Regions from separate parts of the Nonomuraea sp. NPDC003560 genome, predicted to be linked through region 2. Evidence: riboswitches for the same ligand, from Rfam matches in the RefSeq annotation. Region 2 holds a riboswitch; the other holds the start of a gene.
What was found. Region 2 has a riboswitch for S-adenosylmethionine ahead of ACFYUV_RS24445 (aminotransferase class V-fold PLP-dependent enzyme). Riboswitches for the same ligand answer to the same signal wherever they lie in the genome.

Region 1 (7,863 bases), on a different contig from region 2:
GGGACGAGGTGGCACACGTCGATCACGCGCGCCTCGGGCGCGATCCCGGCGATCACTCCGTGGCAGGCGGCCACATAGCCGTCTTCGAGCCCGTAGTCCGTGAGGAGCGTGATGACTGGGGTCACATTTCGTGACTGTACGTCCGGCAATCCGCCGTGAACAGCCGCAGATCGCACATTACGATTGGCCACGGGCCGCGAAGCGTGCGATGTGATCGTCGCACGCCCCTTCCCGAGGAGGACATCATGGGAGCACCGCTCAGCGGTGACAGTGCTGCCCAGGAACCGTCCCGGACATCCCTCAACGACCGCGATCTCGAACTCCTCGCCTTCGAACGCCAATGGTGGCGGCACGCGGGCGCCAAGGAGCAGGCCATCAAGGAGACCTTCGGGTTCTCGGCCACCCGCTACTACCAGTTGCTCGGCGAGTTGATCGACAGACCGGAGGCGCTGGAGCAGGACCCGATGCTGGTCAAACGGTTGCGAAGGTTGCGCTCCACCCGTCAGCGCGACCGTGCGGCGAGACGGCTCGGCATGCGTCCCTGACCGGCTGGGTACGGCAGCCGCGTGAGGAACATCCCTGGTATGGAAGCGATCCTTAAAGATCCGTCCGGCGCCGTGATCGGGCTCGACTTCGACGGAACCCTGTCGCCGATCGTGCCCGATCCCGCCTCCGCCAAGATCCACCCCGAGGCTCCCGCCGTGCTCGCCGACCTGGGCGCGCACGTCGGCGCCGTGGCCATCGTGACCGGCAGGCCGGCGGCCACCGCGCTCGAACTCGGGCCTGGCCTGGCCGACGTGCCCGGCCTCGTGGTGCTCGGCCACTACGGCTTCGAACGGTGGGAGCACGGACGCGTCTCGGCGCCGCCGCCGCCACCTGGCGTGCCGCGCGTCCGGGCCGAGCTGCCCCTGCTGCTCGACGCGCTCGGCCTGCACGGCGTGGTGATCGAGGACAAGGGCAGGGCGGTGGCCGTGCACACCAGGCGCGCCCCCGACCCCGAGGGCGCGCTCGCCGTGCTGCGCGAGCCGCTGGCCGAGCTGGCCGGGAGACACGGCCTGGTGATCGAGCCGGGACGCATGGTCCTGGAGCTGCGCCCGCCCGGCATGGACAAGGGCCACGCGCTCGGGCTGTTCCTGGCCGAGCGGGACGCCAGGTCCGTCATGTTCGTCGGCGACGACCTCGGCGACCTGGCCGCCTTCGACGCCGTACGCGCCTCGGGGCTGCCCGGCGTGACCGTGTGCAGCGGCTCGGCCGAGGTGACCGCGCTGGCCGAGCGGGCCGACATCGTGGTCGACGGGCCCGACGGCGTGGTGGCGCTGCTGCGGGAGCTGACGACGGCCTTCACCCGTCCCTAGAGCCCAGCCGTTCGTGAGCCGGCTCGCGGCCTTGCGCCGTCTGGGCCGGCTCGCGGCTTTCAGCCGTTCGTGATTGGGCTGCAAGTGGCGGGTCCTACGTTGGTGCGCATGTCACGACGATCTCTCGCCGCCGCCTCGGCCGCGGCTCTGGCCACCCTGGCTGCCGTGCTCGCCGTCCCCGGCGCCGCCTCCGCCGCCCCCGCCCAGCAGCTCAAGCTGCGCGGCGGCCTGACGCTCTACATCCCGATCGAGTGGGTGGTCCACCGCAAGGGCGGCGACGTCGTCCAGGTGGTCACCGGGCGGTGCGCCAAGCCGCAGGGCTGGGGCTCGCCCGAGTGCGACGCGTTCTACGTCCTCGGTCCCGCCGCGATCAAGCGGGGCGCCGAGGGGTTCGGGCCCTACACGGGCAAGGACCCGTACTATCCGGCCAGCGACGTGCAGCCCTGCCCGATCAACCGCAAGTGGGGCGAGGTCGTCGGCCCCAAGGTCACCAGGGGCTACCGGCAGATGGGGGCCGGGCACAAGGCCGCCTACAACGCCTGGCAGGCCACGTGCGTCAGCTATTCGGGCGGCGGCGTCAAGGCCCGCTTCACGCAGCGCGAGTGGTACCTGCCGAAGAGCCAGATCCTCGTCGTCGACCAGTGGAACACGCCCGGCCTGGCCGACACGCTCAAGTACGCCGACTGGAGATGAGCACCCCGGCGACCGCCAGGCCGATGACCACGGGCACCAGCAGGAACGCGTTCCCGGTGCCGTAGCCGTCGGCCAGCGCGCCGAGCAGCAGCGGGCCGATCGCCATGGCGGCGCCCGCCCACACGGGCGAGGCGGCCGCCGCCCGGTCCGCCCGGTCGCCGGAGGCGGCGATCAGCGTGCTCAGCGCGAGCGGGAACTGCAGCGACGCGCCCAGCCCGCTCAGCGCCAGCCCCGCGTACGACAGGATCGGCGCGGTGCTCGCCCAGAACAGCACCCAGCCGAGGGCCATCAGCCCCAGAGCGCCGGCCAGCAGCGGCGTGGCGGGCAGCCGCAGCGCGAGCTGCGCGCCCGCGAACCTGCCCGCCGCCATGCCGCAGACGAACGCCGTCAGCCCGGTCGCCGCGACGGCCGCCGGCACGCCCGTCCTGAGGGCGAACAGGTCGGCGGCCCACAGGTTGAACGTGAACTCCAGCGCCACGCAGCAGAACAGCACGCCCCCGGCCAGATGGAAGCGCCACCCGCCGCCCTCCCGCGCCGGGACGGCCTCCCCGGCGACCGCGCCGCCCCGCCCTCCGGCGACCCGCCGGGGCGCGGGCCAGGAGCGGCCCAGCGACAGCGCCAGCAGGGCGCTGACGGCCGGGGTGACCAGCAGGGCGGCCCGCCAGCCGAGCGCGCTCTGCGCCACCTGGCTGAGCACGAACGTCGCCACCATCCCCACCAGCACGCCCACGGCGTTGGCCTCGCTGAGCGCGGCCGGTCCCGCGGCCCCGTGGTGGTCGCTGAGCTCGGCCATCGCCGCGTAGAGCATGACCGAGCCGAAACCGCCGGCCACGCCGTAGCCGAGCAGCGTCAGGGGGAGCGCGGAGGCGGCCATGACCAGCAGCACGCCGGCGTTCATCCCGGCCAGGCCGAACCAGCACGTCGTGCGCCGGCCGAGCAGCCTGGTGAGCAGGGGCAGCGCGAGCCCGGCGCCGATCGTCCCGACCGCCATCGCGGTGCCGTGCAGCCCGGCGACGGTGGCCGTGGTGCGCTGGTCGGCGCGCAGGAGCGGGAGGGCGGCGCTCAGGCCGTACACGAACGTGGCGAACGTGCCGAGCAGAAAGTAGATGAGCCAGGTCGGACGGTCCCGGACGAGTCTGATGGGCACTGAGACCGTCGACACCCGGCAGCCTCCGTCATTGGCAGTGAACCCGACTTCTCATGTTAAAGCAGGGCGTCGAGTTGGGATTCCAGCCACTTGTGCGGCGGCAGCGCGGTGGCCGCCTCGTGCAGCCGGTCGCGGCGCCGCCGGCGTTCGTCCTCGGGCATCACCAGCGCCTCGTGCAGCGCGTCCGCCGTGCCGCTCACGTCGTAGGGGTTGACCACCAGCGCGTACGGGCCCAGCTCGGCGGCCGCCCCCGCCTCGCGCGAGAGCACCAGGGCGCAGCGCGGCGACAGGACCGGCCCCTCCTTGGCGACCAGGTTCATGCCGTCGCGGATGGGGTTGACCAGCAGCACGTCCGCCAGCCGGTAGGCGGCCAGCGAGCGCGGGTAGTCGTCGTTGACGTTGAGGATGACCGGGTCCCAGTCCTCGGTGGCGTACTCGTCCTCGATCTCGCGCGCGCAGCGCTGCACCGACGCGGTGTACTCGCGGTATTCGGGCAGGTCGTGCCGGCTGGGATAGGCGAAGGCCAGGTGGACCACCTTGCCGTGCCACTCCGGATGGGCGGCCAGGAACTCGCGGTAGGCCAGCAGCCCGCGCACGATGTTCTTGGACAGCTCGGTGCGGTCGATGCGGACGATCAGCCGGCGTCCGGCCACCTGCTCGGCCAGCGCGGCCATGTGCGACTCGACGTCGGGCTCGCAGGCCCGCGCCCACAGCGCCGCGCCGTCCACGCCCAGGCTGTGCACGCCGACGCGGGTCGTCCTGCCTTCGTGGGTGACCGTGCCGGCCGCGCGGTCCACCCGCGCGCCCAGCAGCGCCTCGCAGCAGTCCATGAACGCCGCCGCCCACCGGGCGGTGAGGAAGCCCGCGTGGTCGGCCCCCAGGATGCCGTCGAGCACCTCCCTGGTCACCGCGTCGGGCAGCAGGGAGAAGTACTCGGGAGGCGCCCACGGCGTGTGGCTGAAGTGGGCGATGCGCAGGTCGGGCCGCTCGGCGCGGAGCATCGCCGGGGTGAGCGTCAGGTGGTAGTCCTGGACCATCACGCGCGCGCCGTGCCCGGCCTCCTCGGCCAGCGCCAGCGCGAACGCGCCGTTGTAGTCGCGGTAGGACTCCCACTCGCGCCGGAACTTGGTGCCGAAACTGGGGGAGTTGGGGATGTCGTACAGCAGGTGGTTGACGAACCACAGGGTCGAGTTGGCCACGGCGTTGTAGGCGCGGTGGAAGGTGGCCGCGGGGATGTCGAGCATCCGCAGGGCGCCCGTGTCGTAGCCGCCGCGGTCGAGCCGGCCCCCCGGGGCCAGGCGCACGGCGCTGCGGTCGCCGTCGGACAGCGCGGCGCACACCCACAGCACGCCGTGCTCCTTGGCCACCCCCGACAGGCCCGAGACGAGGCCGCCACCACCGCGTTTCATGGTCAGCTCACCGTCGTCGTCGACGGTGAAGGAGACCGGCCCGCGGTTGGACGCCACGAGAACGCTGTTCATTTGGGCTCCCTTCGCCCATAGGATCCCAGCTATGGCGCTAGATGAGCTAACCGAGGAACTCGCCCGCTCGGCCGCGGCCGGAGACCATCGCGCGCTCGGCGAGCTCCTGGCCAGGATCGAGCCTGACGTGATGCGCCACTGCGCCCGGATCCTGCCCTATCACCAGGACGCGGAAGAAGCCTCGCAGGACACTCTGCTGGCCGTGGCGCGCAACATCGGCCGGTTCGAGGGGCGGGCCAGGTTCAGCACCTGGCTGCACATCGTGACCGCCAACTGCGCGCGCACCACGTACCGCTCGCTGAAGCGCAGGGCCGCCGAGCAGACGTCGGAGGAGCTGCCGATGCAGAAGCCGGACGCGCGGCGGGTCAGCGTGATCGCCGGCTCGCGGCTCGACCTGCTCGACGCGATGGAGGCGCTGGAGGCCGACAAGCCCGACCTGGCCCAGGCGCTGGTGCTGCGCGACATCGTCCAGCTCGACTACAACGAGGTGGCCGAGCAGCTCAACATCCCGCTCGGCACCGCCAAGTCCCGCATCCACCAGGCCCGCAAGTACGTGCAGGGAGTCCTCGGGGAGGACTATCGGTGAGACGCGTCCTCTCGCATGGTGAGACGGGTGGTCGTTTCCGCCACTTGAGAAGGTAGAGTCCTTTTCGACAACTGAATATTGCTCATCCAGAGGGGTGGAGGGACCGGCCCTGCGAAGCCCCGGCAACCCTCCCGGCTTGTGCTCGCGACCTGGCGAGGCCGACCGGGACAAGGTGCCAATTCCGGTTCGCGGTCAAGGTGGCCGCGGGCGAAGATGAGGGAAGGCCTCGCTTCATGTCGCTCGACTTTGGTCCTGCCGTCGCTCTGTCCTGCCGCGAGTGCGGCACGCGCTACCCCCTGGGTCCCAGCTTCGCCTGCCTGGAGTGTTTCGGGCCGCTCGAAGCGGCCTACTCCTTCGGCCAGGTGACCCGCGCGGACATCGAGTCCGGCCCCGCCAACATCTGGCGCTACCGCTCCCTGCTCCCGGTCCCCGCCGACGTGGCGAGCAAGCCCAACATGAACCCGGGCTGGACGAAGCTGGTCAAGGCCGGCAACCTCGGCAAGGCGCTCGGCATCCGGTCCCTGCACGTGAAGGACGACTCGGGCAACCCCACCCACTCCTTCAAGGACCGGGTGGTCGCCATCGCCGTCGAGGCGGCCAGGAACTTCGGCTTCCACACGCTCTCCTGCTCCTCCACGGGCAACCTCGCCGGCGCTGTCACCGCCGCCGCCGCGCGGGCCGGCCTCGACGCGTGCGTGTTCATCCCGGCCGACCTCGAAGCGGCCAAGATCGCCATGGCCCGGGTGTTCGGCGGCCGGCTGATCGGCATCGACGGCACGTACGACGAGGTCAACCGGTTCTGTTCGGAGCTGATCGGCGACCCGCTGGGCGAGCGGTGGGGGTTCGTCAACGTCAACCTGCGGCCCTACTACGCCGAGGGGTCCAAGACGCTCGCGTACGAGATCGCCGAGCAGCTCGGCTGGCGGCTGCCGGAGCAGATCGTCATCCCCATCGCCTCCGGCTCCCAGCTCACGAAGATCGACAAGGGGTTCAAGGAGCTGATCGCCCTCGGGCTGGTCGAGGACACCCCCTACAAGGTGTTCGGGGCCCAGGCGGCCGGGTGCTCGCCGGTCTCGACGGCGTACAAGGCGGGGCACGACGTCGTCCAGCCGGTCAAGCCGGACACGATCGCCAAGTCGCTGGCCATCGGCAACCCCGCCGACGGGCCGTACGTGCTGGACATCGCCCGGCGCACGGGCGGGGGCGTCGAGGACGTCACCGACCCCGAGATCGTCGCCGCCATCAAGCTCCTGGCCTCCACCGAGGGCATCTTCGCCGAGACCGCGGGCGGCGTCACGGTGGGCGTGCTGAAGAAGCTCGTCGAGACGGGCAGGCTCGACCCCGAGGCCGAGACGGTGGTCCTGAACACCGGCGACGGCCTGAAGACGCTCGACGCGATCAGTGACGACGCGCGGCCCACCGCCGTGATCCGGCCCTCTCTCGACGCGTTCCGCGCGACTGTCTGACAATCCAGGAAAGGCAACAAAAACCATGAGCGTTTCTGTGCGGATTCCCACCATTCTGCGCACTTACACCGGGGGTAACGCCGAAGTGAGTGGCGAAGGGGCGACTCTTCGTGACGTTCTCGCCAAGCTTGACTCCGACTACCCGGGGATCGGCGCGAGAATTCTGGATGAATCGGGCAAGATTCGTCGTTTTGTCAACGTATACGTTGGTGATGAGGATGTCCGTTTCGCCGAGGGCCTGGACACTCCCGCCCCTGAAGGCACTCAGATCTCCATCATCCCCGCCGTCGCGGGCGGCTGACCGCCGGACCACCGACTCTTGAAGGCGCCCCTTGTGGGCGCCTTCTTGTTTTAGAACCAAATTCAACCTCGAACGACTCAGCCTTCGATGAAATTAGCGTTTTGTCGGTTGACTCTGTTGCCAAACCCCGTGCCACAGGTATGGTCGAGGGCGATCGTCTGGCTGATTTTCCCAAAAGTCATGCGATTACGGGTCTCGCGAAGGAATGGGCGAGATCTGCGAGCCCAGTAAGAGGAGTCGGAAGTGGCGCAGGGCACCGTCAAGTGGTTCAACGCGGACAAGGGCTACGGCTTCATCGCGGTAGACGGTGGTAAGGATGTATTCGTCCATTACTCAGCGATCATGATGGACGGGTACCGCTCTCTCGAACAGGGACAGCGTGTCGAGTTCGAGATCACGCAGGGCCAGAAGGGGCCGCAGGCGGAGTCCGTCCGCACGGTCTGATTCACCCTCGCTGGTATGCACCAAGGCGGGACGTGCGGCAGCGCAGTCCGTACGGGCTCGCCACTGTTTCCTCCGTCGGCTTCGCACGGCGGGCCGCGCCTCAGGGGCGGCTCGCCGTGCGAACCGGCGCACCCGATGACCTGCCCGATGAGCTGGGGTGGGGTGCCCGTGGCTTGCACTCGGCAGGGTAGAGTGCTAAACAGTTCGTTGGCACTCTGTGTGGCAGAGTGCCAACAACTCGGATCGAGACGATGGGGTCTGCCGAACGGAGATGCAGGCCTATGCCGTCGCGGGCGTCGGCTCGGTCCAGGACACGCCACCCTGCATCTGGGAGGTCTAGCCTTATGGCAGCCAAGATGATCGCGTTTGACGAGGACGCCCGGCGCGGTC
Region 2 (7,863 bases):
CCCGGTCGGCGGTGAGCCGGGCCAGCGCGATGTAGGCGTCGGCGGCCTCCGGGGCGGCCAGGATCAGCGCGTCGACGTGTTTGCGCACGGTGCCGGCGTCGCCGCGGACGACCGGGCCGGTCAGCCCGGCGATGCCCAGCCGCAGCACGTTGTCGAGGGCCGCGCCGAGCAGCGGGCCCAGCATCCGGCCCGGGTGCTCGACGCCGATGCGCCCGAGCAGCTCCTCGGACTCGGCGATGAGGGTGACCATGTGGTTGGCGGCGTTGGCCAGGGCCGCGTGATAGAGCGCGCGGTCGCTCTCGGCGATCCAGACCGGCTCGCCGCCCATCTCGATCACCAGGGCCTCGGCCACCGGCCGCAGCAGGTCGGGCGCGGTGACGCCGAACGAGATGCCGGTGATCTTGTTGAGGTCGTCGTCGCGGCCGGTGAAGGTCATGACCGGGTGGAGCGCGAGCGGCAGCGCGCCCACCCCGGCGGCCGGTTCGAGCACCGACAGGCCGTACGCGCCGCTGGTGTGGACGAGCAGCTTGCCCTGGAGGTCGGCGCCCGTACGGGCCAGGCCGGCCACGAGGTCGGGCAGCGCGTCGTCGGGGACGGTCAGCAGGATGAGCTGGGCGGCGGCCACCACCTCGTCGGGCCGTGTCAGCTCGACCCCGAGCCGGTCGGCGGACCACCTCCGCGACCTGTCGGAGACCCCGCTCGCGGCGACGATCCGGTGGCCCGCCTGCGCCAGCGCGGCGCCGAGCGCGGAGCCGACCTTGCCCGCGCCGAGCACGCCGACGGTCAGCCGTGCCGGGCGATCACCTGCGTCCATGACGTCTCACCCCTGTCGACCGTGATGGCACTGCCGACCAGCGTAACCGGCGGGCGGCGGCGCACATGTCGCGGGCCGACGAACGCGGCCAGGCATGTCCGCCGCTTTACCGCCCGTTGTGTTAACGACAAATGCGACAGGGGCATACGAATCGTGCACCCCCTGTCGAAAGAGATGAGGAGAGGGGTCCACGCACGACGACGGGCGCCGAGTCCTGACAACTCGACGCCCGCCTGGATGCGACCTCTTGGAGGTGCACTGACCGGTCATCCGCCGACTGACCGGCCGGGATCAGAGCCCGGACCGCCCGCGAGCGGTCCGGGCTCTCCCTGCCTCAGCGGCTGTAGACCGCGGTGTTGGGGCTCCCCTGGCAGCCGTTGATCGGCACGGCCTGGATGCCGATGTTGTTGCCGCAGACGGGCACGACGGCGGTGATGGGGAGGTGGATCGGGCTGCCGCTCAGGATGCCGTTGTTGCCGTGGGTGACGTCGTCGGCGTACGCGGGGGCCGCCAGCGCCAGCAGGGCAATGGCACCTGCCATGACCAGAGTCTTCTTCACGGGGGGCTCCTCTCAGTATGCGGCCGTGGTGGCCGCAATGCTTTGGTGGAGCGAACCGGCTCGCCGCTTACCGCGGATGGGCGAAACGCAGTCGCTCGGTGACAGTACGTAAACGTTAGCGCAATGTAGCGACCAAGTGTAGTCAATCAATGACTTAGCGTGTTGGGGGCCGGAGTCATGAGATAGTCAGCCTCATGTGGCTCACCTGGCGCGCCGCGACCGAGCGCGCGCTCTACGGCGAGGAGGGTTTCTACCTCCGCGAACGTCCTTCGGGCCACTTCCGCACCTCGGTCGGAGCCTCGGCCGTCTTCGCCGAGGCGGTCCTGGCCCTGCTGGCGGAGGTCGACTGCGACCTCGGCTCCCCCGAGTGGCTCGACCTGGTCGACATCGGCTCAGGCGAGGGCGTGCTGGTCCGCCGCGTCCTCGACCTGGCCGAGCCCGCTCTGCGCGACCGGCTCCGGGTCACGTGCGTCGACCTGTCACCCAGGCCGCCGGGTCTGCCCGACGAGATCGAGTGGCGCCGCTGCCTGCCGTCCAGCATCACCGGGCTGGCCGTCGCCAACGAGTGGCTCGACAACATCCCGCTCGACGTGGCCGAGCAGACCTCCGGCGGCCCGCGTCTGGTCATGGTCAACACCCGCACCGGGGAGGAGCGCCTCGGCGGCCCGCTGCGGCCCGCCGACCGCGAATGGCTCGACCGCTGGTGGCCGCTGCCGCACGTGGGCACCCGAGCCGAGATCGGCCGCCCCCGTGACGACGCCTGGGCCTCCGTTCTGGTACGCCTCGCCCGCGGCCGGGCGATAGCCGTGGATTATGCACACCCTGTGGATAACCGACCGCTCTGTGGCACGCTGACCGGTTACCGCGACGGCGCCGTCGTCACGCCCATCCCCGACGGGACCTGCGACATCACCGCCCACGTCGCGCTCGACGCGTGCGCCGAGGCCGGGCGGCGGGCCGGCGCGATATCCACAACCTTGTCCACACAGCGCGACATGTTGCGGGCGCTGGGCCTCACCGGCGCCCGGCCGCCGGTCGACCTCGCCCGCACCGATCCGCGCGGCTACGTGCGCGCGTTGGCGCGGGCGTCGGAGGAGGGCGAGCTGATCGATCCGGCCGGGCTCGGCGGGTTCGGCTGGCTCAGCCAGAGCCGGTGACGTCGAGGTCGAGCGAGCGCAGGCCGCGGATGACGAAGCCCGGCTTGTAGACCGGCTCCGCGCGCAGTTCGATGGTCCCTACCCGGTCCAGCAGCGCGGTGAACGACTCCGTCAGCTCGATCCTGGCCAGCGGCGCGCCCAGGCAGAAGTGGATGCCGGCGCCGAAGGAGATGTGCGGGTTGTCCGGACGGCCCAGGTCGAGCCGGTCCGGGTCCTCGAACACCTCGGGGTCCCTGTTGGCCGAGCCGAACAGGCAGGCGACCTCCGAGCCGCGCGGGATCCGCACGCCGTGCACCTCGATGTCCTCCAGCACCCAGCGCTCGAAGAGCTGGAGCGGGGTGTCGTAGCGCAGCAGCTCCTCGATGGCGGTCGGCAGCAGCGAACGGTCGGCGCGCAGCCGGGCCAGCTCGCCCGGGTTCTTCAGCAGGGCCCGCCAGCCGTTGCCGGTGACGTTGACCGTGGCCTCGTGGCCCGCGTTGAGCAGCAGCACGCAGGTGCCGGCCAGCTCGTCGAGGGTCAGCTCGGGGATCGCGGCCAGGGCGCTGACCAGGTCCTCGCCGGGGTTCGCGAGCCGGTCGCGGGCCAGGTCCTTGAGGTAGGACTCGAACTCCTCGGCCGCGCGCACCGCCTGGTGCTGGGTCTCCAGGCTGGGGTTGAGCTCGTACATGCCGCACATGTCGGCCGACCACGGGCGCAGCAGGTGGCGGTCCTGCTCGGGGACGCCGAGCATCTCGGCGATGACGGTGACCGGCAGCGGCTCGGCGACCTCGGCGATCAGGTCGCCGCCGCCCTTCTCGACGTAGGCGTCGATCAGGCTCTCGGCGATGGCCCGGACGCGCGGGCGCAGCGACTCGACCATGCGCGGCGTGAACGCCTTGGACACCAGCCGGCGCAGCCTCGTGTGGTCCGGCGGCTCGACCTCCAGCATGCCGTTCCTGCTGACCCGCCAGAAGGCTTCCTGGAACTCCGGCGCGGGCTGCCGGCCGAACTCCTCGTGCGTGGCGACGTGGGTGTAGTCGCGGCCCAGCCGCCGGTCCCTGAGCAGCGCGTTCACGTCCGCGTGCCGGGAGATCAGCCACTGGTTGGACGGCTCGAAGTAGCGGACGGGCGCCTCGCGCCTCAACTCGTCGTACGCCGGATAGGGGTCGACGACGAAATCCGGATTCCAGGGATCAAAGCGCACGATTTCATCTTATGAGACGGGTTGACCTGCTGAGCTTGCGAATCATGCCCGGGTGTCGGTTATAGTGCCGTCGTAGGTCATGAGTGCCAGCGACAAGCCCCGGCTAGCTGGCCGGCAACCCTCGCGTCCGCGGCGGGGTGCCCCGGGTGAAGACCTGGTCCGTCACGAGGTGTGGCGGGCAAGCGCGGGCTCCGTGGCTGCTCCCAGGGGTCCGACCGACCCGTGAGGAGCTGTGCCGTGTCCACGCTGACGATCTTCAACTCCGTTCCCGCCCAGGCCGCCGCCGAGGCCCCCGCCCCTGCCGCCGCCTCCGGACGGTCGATCCCCGCCGTGCTCGGCGCCGACCTCGAAGTGCCGGTCAAGGGCGGCCGGCTGGTGAGCTACGCCAACCTCGACTACGCGGCCAGCGCCCCCTGTCTTGAGCCGGTCAGCGCCGCCGTCGCCGCCGCGCTCCCGGCCTACTCCAGCGTCCACCGCGGCGCGGGCTACGCCTCCCAGCTCACCACCGCCCGCTACGAGCAGGCCCGCCACACGGTCCGAGCCTTCGTCGGCGCCCGCCCGGACGACGCCGTCATCTTCACCCGCAACACCACCGACGCCACCAACCTGCTGGCCGGCTGCCTGCCCGAGGGCACGACCGTCGTCGTCTTCGACTCCGAGCACCACGCCTCGCTGCTGCCCTGGGAGCGGTCCGTGCGCCTGGCGCCGCCCGCCTTCCCCGGCGAGGCCGTCCGCGCCGCCGACGAGGCGCTGGCCGGGATCGAGGGGCCCAAGCTGCTCGTGGTCACCGCCGCCTCCAACGTCACCGGCGAGCTGTGGCCCATCGCCGCCCTCGCCCACATCGCCCACCGGCACGACGCCCGGATCCTGGTGGACGCCGCCCAGCTCGTCCCGCACCGCAGGCTCAACCTGACCGCGCTCGACCTGGACTACGTGGCCTTCTCCGGTCACAAGCTGTACGCGCCCTTCGGCGCCGGCGTGCTGGTCGGACGCCGTGACTGGCTGGCGGCGGGCGAGCCGTACCTGAAGGGCGGCGGCGCGGTGCGCTCGGTCGGCGAGACCACCGAGTGGCACGACGACCCCGAGCCCCGCCACGAGGCCGGCACCCCCAACGTGCTCGGCGCCATCGCCCTGGCCGCCGCCTGCGACGCGCTCACCGCCACGGGGTGGACGGAGCTGGTGCGCGAGGAGGAGCGCCTGATCGCCCGGCTGCGTACCGGTCTGGCCTCGATCGACGGGGTGCGCGAGCTGTCGTTGTGGGGCGAGGACCACCCGCGGGTGGGGATCGTGTCGTTCGTCGTGGACGGCTACTCGGCCCGCGAGGTGGCCGAGGCGCTGTCCGGCGAGTACGGCATCGGCGTGCGGGACGGCAAGTTCTGCGCGCACCCGTTCGTCCGCCACCTGCTCGGCACCTCGGACGGCGGCTGCGAGGACGGCACCGCCTCGGCGGTACGCGCCTCCATCGGCATCGGCAGCACGCAGGAGCACGTCGACCGCCTGGTCGAGGCCCTGCGCGACCTGGTCAGCCGCTGACGCTCAGCGGTTGGGCGGCTTCTGCTGGTGCGGCTCGTCGGACACCAGGGCGTCGATGTCCCGCATGTCCTCGTCGTTGAGGTGCCCGGGGCGCGGCGCGTTGGGCTGCCGCGGCACGTTGGGCTGCTCGGCCTCGCCCTCGGGCCGGGCCGGCGTCGTCGGGCCGCCCTCGGGCCCGACCTGCGCGGCCGGCCCCTCGGTGACGACCGTCGTCGGCTCGGCGCGCCGGGCCGGCCGGTGCGCGGCGAGGTCGTCCTCGGCGATCTGGCGTTCCCTGCGGCGGCGGTACGTCGAGTGGAAGATGCCGTCGAGCCCGATGCGGCCGCCACCCAGCGCGGCGAGCATCAAGGACAGCGCACCCAGCGCGCCCGGCAGTTCCCAGCCCCCGCCCTGCGACAACACCCCGTGGCCCGCGTGCACGAAGACGATCGCGCCGATCATGTCGATGAGCAGCAGCAACGCCACCGGCCGGACCAGCAGGCCGAGGATCAGCAGTGCGCCGCCGACCAGCTCGACGATGGCGGCGAATCCGGCCGACAACTCGGGCATGGGCACGCCCATCTCCCGGAACTGCCCCGCCGCGGCACCGAGCCCGCCCTGCCACTTCTGCCAGCCGTGCGCCACGAAGATCACCCCGAGTACCACCCGGGAGATCAGGGCCGCCACATCAAACAGGACTCTCTTCACAGTGCTTTCTCCCCCCGTTCCCGGTATTGATCCCCATGTCTGGCTTCGGGATGCGTTGCCATACGATTCCTTGACCATCCCCCACGCTGGATCACCCCGTGGGACGGTGGCAGCATGGGCCCTATGACGGAACGCGTGGTCGGGATCGGCGCCGGTGCGAAGGAGCTGGCGACCGAGGACATGATCCTCAACATCGGCCCCCAGCATCCCTCCACGCACGGCGTGCTCAGGCTCCGGCTCACCCTCGACGGCGAGCGCATCGAGGCGGCCGAGCCGATCATCGGCTACATGCACAGGGGCGCGGAGAAGCTGTTCGAGGTCCGCGACTACCGCCAGATCATCATGCTCGCCAACCGGCACGACTGGCTGTCGGGGTTCGCCAACGAACTGGGCGTCGTGCTGGCCGCCGAACGGCTGCTCGGCATGGAGACGCCGGTCAGGGCCGTATGGGCGCGCACGCTGCTGGCCGAGCTCAACCGGGTGCTCAACCACCTGATGTTCCTCGGCTCCTACCCCCTCGAACTGGGCGCGATCACCCCCGTCTTCTACGCCTTCGACGAGCGCGAACGCATCCAGGCCGTCATGGAGGAGATCTCCGGCGGGCGCATGCACTACATGTTCAACCGGGTCGGCGGCCTCAAGGAGGACCTGCCGCTCGGCTGGCTCGACCGGGTCGCCGCGGCCGTCGCCGAGACCCGCCGCCGGGTGCCCGACATCGAGGGCCTCATCCTGAACAACGAGATCTTCCTCGCCCGCACCAAGGGCGTCGGCGTGCTGACCCGCGAGCAGATCCTCCAGTACGGCGTCAGCGGCCCCATCGCCCGCGCCTCCGGCGTGGACCTCGACCTGCGGCGCGACGACCCGTACCTGGCCTACGGGGAGCTGCCGGTCACGGTCGTCACCCGGCGCGACGGCGACTGCCATGCCCGGTTCGAGGTGCTGTTCGAGCAGCTCAAGGTCTCCCTCGACCTGGCCGACGCGTGCGTCGCCCGGCTGCGCGAGCTGCCTCCCGGGCCCGTCAACCAGCGCCTGCCGAAGGTGCTCAAGGTGCCCGAGGGCCACACGTACGCGTGGACCGAGAACCCGCTCGGCATCAACGGCTACTACCTGGTCTCCAAGGGCGACAAGACGCCGTGGCGGCTCAAGCTGCGCTCGGCGTCGTTCGGCAACGTCCAGGCGCTGCGCGAGCTGCTGCCCGGGAACCTGGTGGCCGACATGATCGCCATTCTGGGCTCGATGTTCTTCGTCGTGGGTGACATCGACAAGTGAGCACTCCCGAACGCGACAAGTACGTCGACTGGCTGCGCGCTCTCAGCCTCATCGTCGTGGTGGTCTGGCACTGGGCGTTCACGATCCTGGAGTGGAAGCCCAGCGGGCCCGAGCCCACCAGCCCGCTCGGCTTCACCTCCGGGTTGTGGATCCTGACCTGGCTGCTCCAGGTGCTGCCGCTGTTCTTCTACGTCGGCGGCCACGTGCACCTGCTGTCCTGGAACCGGGCCCAGGCGCGCGGCGTCGGCATCGGGGCGTTCGTCTGGCGGCGCATCCGCGCGCTGTCCCTGCCCGCGCTGTTCCTGTGCGGCGTGTGGATCTCCGTCGGGGCGATCGTCACCTGGGCGTTCCACGTGGAGTGGATGTGGCGCGTGGTGCTGCTCGTGCTCAGCCCGCTGTGGTTCCTCGGCGTCTACCTGGTGCTGATCGCGCTGCTGCCGGTGGCCCTGTGGCTGCACAGGCGCTACGACGTGCTGGCCCTCATCTGGCTCGGCGGCTCGGCCCTGGTCGTCGACGTCGTGCGCTTCCGCTACGGCTTCGAGTGGGCCGGCTGGCTCAACATGATCATCGTCTGGGGGCTGGCCCACCAGGCGGGCTTCTTCTACGACCGGATCGTCGTCCTGCCCCGGCGGTACGACGTCGGCATCCTGTGGACCGGCCT

Region 1: linked by a shared signal. The riboswitch ahead of thrC (threonine synthase) and the one ahead of ACFYUV_RS24445 (aminotransferase class V-fold PLP-dependent enzyme) in region 2 are both predicted to bind S-adenosylmethionine.

Annotation. Positions count from the first base shown of each region.
Region 1 covers NZ_JBIAOF010000017.1:160,389-168,251, reverse strand. Annotated here, with positions in the region: gene ACFYUV_RS46375 (S-adenosyl-l-methionine hydroxide adenosyltransferase family protein) at 1-125, opposite strand, end outside; gene ACFYUV_RS46370 (DUF3263 domain-containing protein) at 246-545, shown strand; gene otsB (trehalose-phosphatase) at 585-1,355, shown strand; gene ACFYUV_RS46360 (hypothetical protein) at 1,464-2,048, shown strand; gene ACFYUV_RS46355 (MFS transporter) at 2,026-3,210, opposite strand; gene ACFYUV_RS46350 (trehalose-6-phosphate synthase) at 3,252-4,676, opposite strand; gene ACFYUV_RS46345 (RNA polymerase sigma factor) at 4,708-5,262, shown strand; SAM riboswitch class I at 5,342-5,482, shown strand; gene thrC (threonine synthase) at 5,496-6,728, shown strand; gene ACFYUV_RS46335 (MoaD/ThiS family protein) at 6,754-7,029, shown strand; gene ACFYUV_RS46330 (cold-shock protein) at 7,273-7,473, shown strand; gene groL (chaperonin GroEL) at 7,818-7,863, shown strand, end outside.
Region 2 covers NZ_JBIAOF010000006.1:179,333-187,195, forward strand. Annotated here, with positions in the region: gene ACFYUV_RS24425 (Rossmann-like and DUF2520 domain-containing protein) at 1-814, opposite strand, end outside; gene ACFYUV_RS24430 (chaplin family protein) at 1,149-1,373, opposite strand; gene ACFYUV_RS24435 (SAM-dependent methyltransferase) at 1,568-2,530, shown strand; gene ACFYUV_RS24440 (cytochrome P450) at 2,514-3,713, opposite strand; SAM riboswitch class IV at 3,789-3,904, shown strand; gene ACFYUV_RS24445 (aminotransferase class V-fold PLP-dependent enzyme) at 3,951-5,246, shown strand; gene ACFYUV_RS24450 (DoxX family protein) at 5,250-5,933, opposite strand; gene ACFYUV_RS24455 (NADH-quinone oxidoreductase subunit D) at 6,057-7,202, shown strand; gene ACFYUV_RS24460 (acyltransferase) at 7,199-7,863, shown strand, end outside.